One region of the Dyella thiooxydans genome, then DNA from elsewhere that is predicted to be linked to it. Evidence: predicted binding sites of a transcription regulator. Region 1 holds the regulator's gene; each other region holds the start of a gene.
The links. Region 1 encodes FliA, which starts transcription of late flagellar genes. Its sites were predicted from a motif close to TAAAGTTTNNCNNNCNNNGGCCGATAA; they were not measured.
Positions count from the first base shown of each region.

Region 2: ATSB10_RS06605 (HDOD domain-containing protein) is a predicted target of FliA. The motif match lies at 1,951-1,977, and genes of this name have one in related genera.
Region 3: ATSB10_RS00785 (methyl-accepting chemotaxis protein) is a predicted target of FliA. The motif match lies at 1,726-1,752, and genes of this name have one in related genera.

Region 1 is NZ_CP014841.1:2,131,859-2,135,932, reverse strand. Features, by position in the region: gene flhF (flagellar biosynthesis GTPase FlhF) at 1-816, shown strand, start outside; gene ATSB10_RS09805 (MinD/ParA family protein) at 813-1,805, shown strand; gene ATSB10_RS09800 (RNA polymerase sigma factor FliA) at 1,807-2,541, shown strand; gene cheY (chemotaxis response regulator CheY) at 2,602-3,009, shown strand; gene ATSB10_RS09790 (protein phosphatase CheZ) at 3,006-3,650, shown strand; gene ATSB10_RS09785 (chemotaxis protein CheA) at 3,745-4,074, shown strand, end outside.
Region 2 is NZ_CP014841.1:1,435,530-1,439,603, forward strand. Features, by position in the region: gene ATSB10_RS06595 (PA4780 family RIO1-like protein kinase) at 1-824, opposite strand, end outside; gene ATSB10_RS06600 (LLM class flavin-dependent oxidoreductase) at 886-1,884, opposite strand; gene ATSB10_RS06605 (HDOD domain-containing protein) at 2,022-3,050, shown strand; gene ATSB10_RS06610 (hypothetical protein) at 3,057-3,578, opposite strand; gene ATSB10_RS06615 (methylamine utilization protein) at 3,854-4,074, shown strand, end outside.
Region 3 is NZ_CP014841.1:175,995-180,068, forward strand. Features, by position in the region: gene ATSB10_RS00775 (response regulator) at 1-204, shown strand, start outside; gene ATSB10_RS00780 (ATP-binding protein) at 201-1,580, shown strand; gene ATSB10_RS00785 (methyl-accepting chemotaxis protein) at 1,781-3,403, shown strand; gene ATSB10_RS00790 (GGDEF domain-containing protein) at 3,416-4,074, shown strand, end outside.

The DNA.
Region 1 (4,074 bases):
GAACTCACCCGCCTGGGCATCGACGCCGACGTCGCCCGCAAGCTCGCCGACGACCTGCCCGAACAGATCAGTGCCGAACAGGCGCGCTACCTGCCGCTGGGCATGCTCAGCCGCAGCGTGGCGATCAGCGGCCGCGGCGACAGCGATGGCGGAATGACCGCCCTGGTCGGTCCGACCGGCGTGGGCAAGACCACCACGATTGCCAAACTCGCCGCCAGGGCGGTGGTGCGTCACGGCGCCGCCAACGTGGCGCTGGTCAGCACCGACCACTACCGCATCGGCGCCGCCGCCCAGCTGGAGCACTACGGCCGCCTGATGGGCGTGCGCGTGTACCCGGCCGACGACGCGGCGAGCCTGCGCCAGGTGCTGGAGATGTTGAAGGGCAAGCACACCGTGCTGATCGACACCGCCGGCGTGTCCGGCACCGATCCGCGGCTGGAGCAGCAGATGGATGTGCTCAACGAGGTCGCCCACAGCGACGGCATCGCGTTGCGCATCTCGCTGGTGCTGGCGGCCAATTCGCAGTCGCAGTCGCTGGAGGAATCGGTGCGCGCCTACATGCCGCTGGAGCCGGCCAGCGTGGTGCTGACCAAGCTCGACGAGGCGCCGAACCTCGGTGGCGCGTTGTCGGTGCTGATCCGCCACAGGCTGCCGCTGGACTACACCACCGACGGCCAGCGCGTGCCGGAAGACCTCGCCGTGGCCGACGCCCGCGTGCTGGTGCTGCGCGCCGCGCACGCGCTGAAGACAGCCGCGCCGCCGCTGGACGACGGCATGCTGGCCGAGCGCTTCGGTTTCCAGGTGGCCCACGCATGAGCGCGTTGTCCACCCTCAACGACTTTTCCGGCGCCGCGGCGGATGCGCATGCGCCTTCCATGAATCAGGCCTGGGGACTCAAGCAGATGGTTTCGTCGATCACCGACACCGGCATCGTCACCCCCGACCATGGCGTCGGGACGCAGGCGGCCAATCTCGATCGGCGCATCTCCGGCCACCGCTGCCGCACCATCGCCGTGTGCGGCGGCAAGGGTGGCGTGGGCAAGACCACGGTGGCGGTGAACCTGGGCATGACCCTGGCGATGATGGGGCGCGACACGCTGCTGCTGGATGCCGACGTGGGCCTGGCCAACGTCGACGTGCTGCTCGGCCTGGCGCCCTCGCGCCACCTCGGCCACATGCTCGACGGCCAGTGCAGCCTGCAGGACCTGGTGATGGAGGCGCCGCACGGGCTGAAGGTGATTCCCGCCGGTTCCGGCGCGCGTCGGCTGGCGCAGATGGGCTCGGGCGAGCAGGCCGCGGTGATCCGCGCCTTCGACGAGCTGCCGCAGGTACCGGATTTCCTGCTGGTGGACACCGCCGCCGGCATTTCCGACTCGGTGTCGATGTTCGCCGCCGCGGCCGACGACGTGCTGCTGGTGGTGTGCGACGAGCCGGCTTCGATCACCGACGCCTATGCGATGGCCAAGGTGCTCAGCCGGGATTTCGGGGTGAAGCGGCTGCACATGGTGGCCAACATGGTGCGCAACCTGGGCGAAGCCCGCGCGCTGCACCAGAAGCTGGCCCGGGTGACCGACCGGTTCCTCGATGTGATGCTGGATTTCATGGGTTGGGTGCCGCAGGACGAGCGTCTGCGCCAGGCCATCCGCCGCCAGAACGCGGTGGTGGACATGGCCCCGGGCAGTCGCTCGTCACAGGCATTCAAGCAATTGGCAGGTGCGGCCGATACATGGGCAGAACCCGATCGTCGGGGGCTCGGCCGCATCGCTTTCTTCAGTGGTCAGGCTGCACCGGCGACGGGGTGGTGAGATGAGCGTGGCAACGGAATATCTGCAACTTCAACGGCAAAGCGCCGACGAACTGGTGAAAACGCATGCGCCGCTGGTCAGGCGCATCGCCTATCACCTGATGGGGCGACTACCCCCGAGCGTCGACGTGGGCGATCTCATCCAGGCGGGCATGATCGGCCTGCTGGAGGCGGCGCGTAACTACGCGACGGATCGTTCGGCCAGCTTCGAGACGTATGCGGGCATCCGCATCCGTGGCGCGATGCTCGACGAGTTGCGAAGGACCGACTGGACCCCGCGCTCGGTTCACCGCAAGGCGCGTGAAGTCGCCGACGTGGTGCGCCAGGTCGAGATCGAGACCGGTGCGGACGCCGACGATGCGGAGGTCATGAAGCGACTGGGCATGACCGCCGACGAGTACCACCAGGTGCTGGCCGATGCCGCCAGCGCCCGGTTGCTGAGCCTCACGGCGCCGGATGACGGCGACGGAAGCCCGGCGATGGACGTGGCCGATGCCAGTGGCCTCGGTCCGGCGGAGGGACTGGAGCAGCAGGGTCTGCGTCAGGCGTTGATCGACGCGATCACCACCCTGCCGGAACGCGAGCAACTGGTGATGTCGCTGTACTACGAGCAGGAACTCAACCTGAAAGAGATTGGCGCGGTGCTTGGCGTCACCGAGTCGCGGGTCTGCCAGATCCACGGCCAGGCCATCATCCGGTTGCGCGCGCGCATGACCGGGTGGCGGGACGACGACTGAGCAACGCACGGAAACACTAGGGCTGGCGCACGACCGCGAGGCGTGCAAGTGGAGACGGGCTTGAACAAGAACATGAAAATCCTGGTGGTGGACGACTTTTCCACCATGCGGCGCATCGTGAGGAACCTCCTCGTCGAGCTCGGCTTCGCCGGCAACCTGATCCAGGAAGCCGACGACGGCGAGGCGGCCATCGCGATGCTCAAGGCCCAGCCATTCGACATGGTGGTGACCGACTGGAACATGCCGAACATGACCGGCATCGACCTGCTGCGCGCGATCCGCGCCGAGCCCACGCTCAAGACCATGCCGGTGCTGATGGTCACGGCGGAAAACAACCGCGACCAGATCATCGCCGCCGCGCAGGCCGGCGTGAACGGCTACATCGTCAAGCCGTTCACCGCTGCCACGCTGGAAGAAAAACTCACCAAGATCTTCGAGCGGCTGGCTGCCGCAGGAGCAGCCGCATGAGCGCCCAACTTTCCCTGACCCGCGAGACCCTGCCGGACGAACTGCACCAGTTGCTGACCAGCCCGGACGGCCCGGCGTTCGAACACGCGCTCGACTCCCTCGTGCGCCAGCGCGAGCAGAAATTGTTCCGCGCCCTGGGCGTACTCGCCCGCGACCTGCACGACGCGGTCAGCCGCCTCGGCGGCGACCTGGTGCAGGACGGCTATCCCGACAACGTCACCGACGCGCGCAAGCACCTGCAGGACGTGCTGGAGATGAGCTCGCAGGCGGCCCACCGCACCATCGACTTCGCCGAGCGCATGCGCCCGGAGGCCGAGTCGCTGGCCAACGACGCCAAGGTCATGCTGGACGCCTCCGATGAGATCTCGTCCGCGCCGGTGAAGGCACTGGCGCAGCAGGCCACCGAGTTCGCCGAGCACTGCACCGCCGGTCTCAACGACATGGTGCTGGCGCAGTCCTGGCAGGATCTTTCCGGCCAGCGCATCAAGAAGGTGGTCGGCTTCATCAGCTCGGTGGAGTCGGCCATGATCGAGCTGGTGCGCCTCACCGGCGCGCTGTCCGGTCGCGAGACCGAAGAAGCGGTCGAGAAGATCAACAGCCAGGACGAGGCCGACCGCCTGCTCAGCGAATTCGGCTTCTGAGGCGCCCATGATGCCGATGCCGCCCTTGCCGCGACGTCCGACCGCCGCCACGGCGGGGGGCGAAGCGATGCGCCCGTCGGGGAGGGAGATCTAGATGGATCCCTCCTTCGATGCCGAATTGCGCGACGACTTCCTGGTCGAAGCCGGTGAGCTGGTCGAGCGTCTCGGCGAGCAGCTGGTGGACCTGGAGGCGACGCCGCAGGATGCCGAGCTGCTCAACGCGGTGTTCCGCGCGTTCCATACCGTCAAGGGCGGTGCCGGCTTCCTCAACGTCGAGCCGATGGTGCAGCTGTGCCACCACGCCGAGGATCTGCTCAACGCCGCCCGCAACGGTGCGCTGCTGATCGATCCGCCGCGGATGGACGCGCTGCTCGAGGCGCTGGACCTGCTGCAGGCGATGATGGCCGCGCTGGCCGCGGGCCAA
Region 2 (4,074 bases), 700 kb from region 1:
TCGCGGATCAACGCCTCCTCGCGGGCGTCGATGATCGACTGCATCACGCTGTCCACGTCCGCCTCCCGCTCGTCGAACGCGAACTCGCCGGTCAGCGGGGTGTCCGCCTGCAGCCCGCTCTGCTCGAACAGCGCCCACATTTCTTCCGCGTAGTGCGTGTCCAGCAGCTCCGGCGCGAACCGCGCCAGGCTGATGGTGAGGTTGCCGACGTCGCGGCGAAGCATGAAGCGGGCGTTGTTGTTGCCTGCCGCGCTGACCGCCTGCGGCAGGTCGATGATCACCGGTCCGTCCGCGCCCACCAGCACGTTGTATTCGGACAGGTCGCCATGGATCAGGCCCAGGCCGAGCATCCGCGCGACCTGCTGCATCAGGGCGCGGTGCCAGGCGCGCGCGGTGTCCGGAGCCAGGTCGACCTCGCCCAGCCGCGGTGCCGGCTGGCCGTCCTCGTCGGCCACCATCTCCATCAGCAGTACGCCACTGAAGTAGCCGTGCGGCCGCGGAACCCGCAACCCGGCATCGTGCAGCAGGTACAGCGCGTCGACCTCGGCGTTCTTCCACGCCGCCTCGGCCTCGCGCCGGCCGAACTTGGTCGACTTGCCCATTGCCCGGGCCTCGCGGCTGCCGCGCACCTTGCGGCCTTCCTGGTACTGGACACGCTGCTGGAAGCTGCGCTGGCCCATGTCCTTGTAGACCTTGGCGCAGCGGATCGCCTCGCCACAGCGAACCACGTAGACGGAGGCCTCCTTGCCGCTCTTGAGCGGCCGCAGCACCTCGTCGATCACGCCGTCTTCGATCAGCGGCTGCAGGCCGTGGGGAATCTTCATGCGATGGGGCCGGGCCGTACGGGGGAATCGGCCATGATGCCTGAACCGCGCATCCCGGCGCTCATGCGGTCGCGACGAGCGCGTCGCGAACCCCGGCGGCCAGCTCGAACGAGCGCAGCCGCGCGGCATGGTCGAAGACGTTGGCGGTGATCATCAGCTCGTCCGGGCGGTGCCGCTCGATGAAGGCGCGGAGGCCGGCCTCGGCGGTGGCCGGATCACCTACCACGGCACAGGCCAGCGCATGCTCGACGCCTAGCTTTTCGGCCGGGGTCCAGAACGCCTCGATGTCGTCCAGCGGCGGCGGAATCAGCCCAGGCCGCCCCCGCCGCAGGTTGACGAAGGCCTGCTGCTGGGTGGTGAACAGCCGCCGCGCCTCGGCGTCGGTGTCGGCTACCACCACGTTGGCGGCGAGGATCGCGTAGGGCGCGGCCAGTCGTGCCGAGGGGCGGAAATCGCGGCGGTAGATCGCCAGCGCCTGGTCCATTGCATCCGGCGCGAAGTGCGAGGCGAACGCGTACGGCAGGCCCAGCTGCGCCGCCAGCCGCGCGCCGAACAGGCTGGAGCCGAGCAGCCACACCGGCACGTCCAGCCCGGCACCTGGCACGGCCCGCACCGGCTGGCCCGGCGCGGCCGGTTCGAAATAGCCGAGCAGTTCGACCACATCGTCCGGGAAGGTGTCGGCCCGCTCGAAGTAGCGGCGCAGCGCACGCGCCGTGGCCTGGTCGGTGCCGGGCGCCCGGCCCAGGCCCAGGTCGATCCGGCCCGGATACAGGGCGGCCAGGGTGCCGAACTGCTCGGCCACCTGCAGCGGCGAATGGTTCGGCAGCATGATGCCGCCGGCACCGACGCGGATGGTCGAGGTGCCGCCGGCGATATGACCGATCAGCACGGCAGTGGCAGCGCTGGCGATACCAGGCATATTGTGGTGCTCGGCCAGCCAGTAGCGCCGGTAACCCAGGCGCTCGCCGAGCCGGGCCAGATCGAGGCTGTTGCGGAAGGACCGGGACGCGTCGCTGCCTTCGGTGACGGGTGCCAGATCAAGGATCGAAAAGGGGATCATGGGGGCGTCGGAGGGGGGAGAACCGGCTAGATGGGGCCTGCGGACCATCCGCTCCACCCCTGACGCTTCATTTTTCTGTGCGGTGGCCGTTAAGACCGGGGCGAGAGCCGGGGGGAACCCGGCCAGGGATGGGGTGCATGGGCAAGCTGTGGCGCTGGATTCTTGGCTATTCGGACGCTGCGCCGGCGGCGCGGACGTCTGTTGCCGCGCCGGCGCCGCTCCGCGATGTCATCAGGGACACCCCCGAGGCGGTACCGCTGGCCCAGCTCGACGAACGCTTCCACCGGTTCGTGCTGGGCCTGCCGGACTACGCGGTCGACGAGCCGAGCCTGGAGGAGCGCACCCTGCTGCGCCGCCTGCAGTTGCACAGCGTGCAGTTCGACGTGCGCAGCCTGCCCCGCCTGCCCACCGTGCTGCCTCAGCTGCTGCGCTCGCTCAAGGCCGACAACGTCGGCGGTGCCCAGCTGTCCAAGCTGATCGGCCGCGACCCGGTGCTGGTGGGCGAGGTGATGCGGGTCAGCCGAAGCATCTACTACCGCACCCTGCATCCGATCCAGAGTCTTCAGCACGCCGTGGTGCTGCTGGGCCAGGACGGCCTGCGCCGGGTGGTCACCATGCACGTGATGAAGCCGATCCTCCATGCCAGCGCCGGCATGTTCGGCCACGTCGCCGGCCAGCGCCTGTGGGAGCACGCCGAGCGCTGCGCGCACGCCTGCGCCTACCTGGGGAAGTCCACCTCGGACCCGTTCGAGGCGTATCTGGCCGGCATTGTGTGCAACACCGGCACCGGCGCCGTGGTGCGCCTGCTCGACCAGGAGGCTCCGGCCGAAATCGGCCCGCTCACCGGCCAGTTCCTGGCCGCCTGCGCCCGGCTGGGAGCCCAGATTTCGCTGAAGGCCGCCCAGCACTGGGATCTGCCGGCCAATGTGCTTGCGGCGCTGGAGGAACGTGCCGACGGACGCACGCCCCCGTCCTCGCAACTGGGGCGCGCGCTGGCCTGCGCCGACACGCTGACCATGACCCAGGTGCTGTGCGACCACGGCCTGCTGCCCAGCGGCGCCAGCCCGGTCGGGGCGCAGTGCGAGTTCTTCCCCGCCGCGATGATCGAGCGCTGCCAGCAGGACCTGCAACGCCAATTCCGCGAGGCCGAGGCGCAGCCGGACTAGACCGGCCTACTTCGGCAGGCTGTTGCGGACGTCCGGCTCGAGCCCGGCGGCGATCTGCGCGGCTCCATCGCGCAGCAGGGTGACCAGCGCACGGGCATAGGCCGCGTTGTCGGAGCCGGTCGGCACCTTGGTCGTGGACGTGGCCCGGTAGTCATGGCTGGATACATAGCCGCGGGCATTGATGACGCAGTGGAGCGACAACTCCAGTCGCACCGCGTCCGGCGCGTCCTCGTCGCCGCCGCGGAGGGCGGCCTTCGGCCCGTCGCAGGCGATCGTGAGGTTGGTGAAGTAATCCTTCTGCACCGCCGCACGCAGCTGTGCCTCCAGCGCCTTGGCCAGTGGCGGCTCGGGCTGGAGCTTCACGCTCTGGTCCAGCCCTTTCACCTCGAGTTGCTCCGGCCCGTCGCCGAGAATCAGCCAGGGCGCCTGGTTCGGCACCACCAGCGTGTCGAGCGCGACCGGCGTGCGGACGTCGTGGCTGCATGCGGCGAGCAGTGTGACTCCCGCCGCGACCAGGATGCGTTTCATGGTTTGCCCCCCGTTTTGCTGATACCGCTCGAGCCTAACCGGCGCGCCTCCATGCGATCAACGTCGATGGGTCACGAAACCGGGAAGATCCTGCAACCGATTCGCCCGGCCGTTCGTACGCTGGGAGCGTAGGCGTCGGAAGGTCGACCCCGTCGACTCAAGGTCGCGTCACGCATTGCCGATAAGGACAAGCGGCTCGCGGGCCTTGCCCCGCATCCCGGGGGCGGACGACAGCACCGTGGCTCGCTCCGCCACGTCACCGGAAGAGCCTGCCCTTGAGATCACCATCATCCACACGTGTCTTCCACGGCTTCGCCGCCGGGCTGGCGATCATGCTCGCATCCGCCACCGGCGCCTGCGCATCGGTGCTGCAGGTCAGGGTGCACGACACGCACGGCGCACCCGTCACCGATGCCGTGGTCTCGCTGCAGCCGCTGGACCGACCCGCGCCACCAGCACATGACGCCCTCGCCACCATGGATCAGCGCAACCTCAG
Region 3 (4,074 bases), 2.0 Mb from region 1:
TTCGCCCTGCTGCAGGCGCTGATGGAGCGCGCCGGTCACATCGTGCGGCGCGAGACGCTGGAGAACTCCATCTACGGTTTCGACAACTCGGTCGGGCGTGGCGCGCTGGAAGTGCTGATGCATTCGCTGCGCCGCAAGCTCGGTGCCGATGCGGTGCAGACCGTGCGCGGCTTCGGCTACATGATGCCGCGGGAACCGGCATGAGGCCGTCGAGCCTGCGCTGGCGGCTGCGCTGGCTGGTGATCGGCGCGCTGGTGGCGGTGCTGGTGCCGCTGGGCCTGTTCAGCATGCGCATCACGCTGCGCGAGATGGACGAGCTGGCTGACGGCCGGCTGGCGCAGGCCGCCCATGTGCTGCAGCTGATGGTGCGTGGCGCCGGCATCGATGCGCTGGCCGGTTCCGCCCGGGCGCCCGGCCAGCCGCCAGCGACACTGGCGCAGTCGCGCCACACATTCGAGTCCGAGGTCGCCTTCCAGGTGATCGATCGCGACGGTCGGGTGCGCCTGGCCACCGCGAACTTCGCGGCCCTGCCGGTGCACATGGCGGTCGGCGCGGGCTTCGCCGACATCGAGTGGCAGGGCTATCGCTGGCGCACCTACCGCACCTGCGACGTACCGGCGGGGGTGTGCATCGTGGCCGGCGAACGCTACGACAGCCGTCACGACATCCTGCGCGCGTTGTGGCTCGACCACGCCTTGCTGCTGGTGGTCGGCTTGCCGTTGATCGCCCTGCTGGTGGGCTGGGCGGTGCGCCGCGGCCTGCGGCCGCTGGACCGGTTGGCCGACAACCTGGCTGCGCGTGCGCCAGGGAGCCGCGAGCCGGTGGCGCTCGAGGCCGCCCCCACCGAGCTGCGCCCGGTGGTGCAGGCGCTCAATACCCAGCTCGCGCGGCTGGAGGATGCGCTGGAGCGCGAGCGCCGCTTCAGCGCCGACGTGGCGCACGAGCTACGCACGCCACTGACCACCAGCCTGATCAGCGTGGAGGGCGCGATCGGCAATGCCGACCCGGCCGATGCCGATGTCGCGCTCGGCCAGGCGCAGCAGGCGTTGAACGGACTGGCGCGACGGGTCGAGCAGTTGCTGGTGCTGGCGCGGCTGGAGGCCGGTGTCGTGGACCGGCCGCGGGAGACGGTCGACCTGGTGCCGCTGGCCGGCGAAGTGATCGAGGAGCTTGCGCCGATGATCGGCGAGCGCCACGTCGACGTGACGCTGGAAGTGCCTGACGTGCCGGTTCGTGTCAGCGGCTATTCCGCGGGTCTGCTGGCGCTGATCCGCAACCTGGTCGACAACGCCCTGCGGCACGTCTCCGAGGGCGGCCACGTGCTGCTCGCGCTGGGGCAGGTCGGTACCGCCGTGCGGATCGAGGTGACCGACGATGGCCCCGGCATTCCGCCGGAGCGCCGGCACGAAGTGTTCGCCCGCTTCCACCGCGAACCGGGCGGACACAACGAGGGCTACGGCGTGGGCCTGTCCATCGTGCAGCGGGTGGCCGAACTGCATGGCGCCACCATCGAGCTGCTCGATGCGCCCTGGGGTCGCGGTCTGTCGGTGCGCGTAAGCCTGCCGCTCGCCACCGCCTGAGCGCGCCGCGTCACAAAAATGCAGCCGGACCGCGCGAGCATGCAGTGCTGCGTGGTTGCGCGGCGTGGTTTCGACAGGAACACGGATGGCCTGTCATGAATCGTGCAACATATTGAAATAAAAGAGAAATATAGGAAATTTCGCTCAAGTTTCCGGTGCCGCCCGCCGCTAAGCGCACGTTCTCGACTGCCGGCCATCCCATGCTTCCGCGCCTGTCTCTTCCCTCGCTGTCCTCGTTCGGCGCCCGCCTGATTGCCCGTCTCGCCGGCACCGTCGCGCTGTTGCTGCTGGTGCTGGCGGTCTCGGCCGGATTGCTCAGCCGCTCGGACACCCGGCTGCAGGGCGTGGTGTCCGAAACGCTGGCGCCGGTGTCGGCGGTGGGGCGCATCCAGAACGATGCCAACGAGGTGCTGCAGACGCTCACCCATGCCGCGCTCACCGAGCTGCCCTCGTCGGTGGACGATGCCAGGACGCTGATCAAGGCACGTCGCATGGACATCGCCAGGTACCGCAAGCGGCTCGAGGACAGCGGCTTCGGTATCCGCCAGCACAAGGCGTTGGCGCTGGTCGATGCGCACAGTGCGGCATTCGACCAGGCGGTGGACGAGACCATGCAGTTGCTCGAGGCCGAGCAGTTCGACCTGGGCCGGCTGAAGGTGTCCAACGACGTGCAGGATGCCTACGGCCCGCTGAAGAGCGACTTCTCCAACCTGTTCGCCGCGGCGCTGGACGATGGCCAGGCTGCCGCCGCCACGCAGCACCGGACCAACCGCATCGGCCTGTACGTGCTGGTCGTCGTGGCGCTGGCGGCGCTGGGGCTCACGCTCTGGATGGACCTGCGCATCCTGCACCAGCTCACCGGTCGGCTGGCGGCCGCCACGCAGGTGACCGCGCGGATCACCGAGGGTGCGCTGGGCGCGCCGGTCGACCCCGGCCATGACGACGAAATCGGTCGGCTGCTGCACGGCCTCAAGGGCATGGACCAGCAGCTCGCGCAGGTGGTCCGCCGGGTGCGCCAGCGTGCCGCCGAGCTCGACCAGGGGGCGTCGAGCATGGCCGACGGCAACGATGCACTGAGCCAACGCACCGAACTGCAGGCGATGCGGCTGGAGCAGACCTCCGGCGCGATGTCGCGCGTCGCCGCCACGCTGGCGGGCCATCGCGAACACGGTATCCAGGCCGATCGCGCAGTGGTCGAGGCGCGGACCCAGGCCGGGCTCGGCCGCACCGCCGTCGGCGAGGCGATCGATTCGATGGGGGCGATCCAGACCACCAGCCGCAGCGTCGGCGAGATGCTCGACCTGATCGACCAGGTTGCCTTCCAGACCCGGCTGCTCGCGCTCAATGCGGCGGTCGAGGCGGCGCGCGCCGGCGAGCATGGCAGGGGCTTCGGCGTGGTCGCCAGCGAAGTGCGCGAACTGGCGCAGCGCTGCTCCGAAGCGGCACGTGACATCCGCGGCCTGGTGACCGACAGCGAGCAGGCGGTGCGCGCCGGGATGGAGCGGGTGAACCGCACCGGCGAGGTGATCGACAGCATCGGCCACAGCGTCGAGCGCCTGGCCGAAACGGTAACGGTGATCCTCGCCGCCGGCCGCAGCCAGGCCGAAGAGATCGCCGCGGCCAGTCAGGCGGTGACCGCGATGGACGCGATGACCCAGGAGAACGCCGCACTCGGCGAGCAGGCCGCAGCGGCGAGCCGGGCCATGCTGGAATCGGTGACCGCGCTGGTGTGCGACGTGGATTTCTTCCGCCTGCCGGACCTGCATGGGGTGGTACCGGAACCGTCGCGCGCGGCACCGGTCGTCGACGAGGCGGCGGCCTGAGGCCGGGGCGCGATGGACCCGGCATCCGGTCATGATCGCGGTTGCTCGCTGCTGGACCAGGTCACCGGCGGTGCCGGTCTGCGCGCGGTGTTCCAGCCGATCGTGCGGCTGGACACGCTGGCGGTGGTCGCGCACGAGGGATTGAGCCGTCCGACCGAGGCGGCCAGCGGCCTCAGTGTGCTGGACATGCTTGACCTGGCCCGCGCCAAGGGGCGGCTGGGCGAGTTCGAGCTGCTGGCCGCGCGCACCGTGTGCGCTGCGTTCGCGGCGCAGGGCGGGCATGGCCGGCTGCTGGTGAACCTGAGCGCGCAGGCGATCCTGCACGGCGGCCTGCAGCCGGACCAGGTAATCGCGGCGCTGGGTGGTGCCGGCCTGGCGATGGACCGCATCACGGTGGAGATCACCGAACGCGACATCGTCGAGGACCCGGCCGAGCTGGCCCACGCGCTGGGCTACCTGCGCGCACGCGGCGCGCGCATCGCGCTGGACGATTTCGGCAACGGCCACTCCAACTTCGAGATGTGGAACGAGCTGCATCCGGAGGCGGTGAAGATCGATCGCTACCTGGTCAACGGGCTGGCGCGCAGCGCGGAGAAACTCGCCATCGTGCGCGCGCTGTGCAGTGTGGCCGAGACGCTCGGCGCCGAGTTGGTCGGCGAGGGCGTGGAACA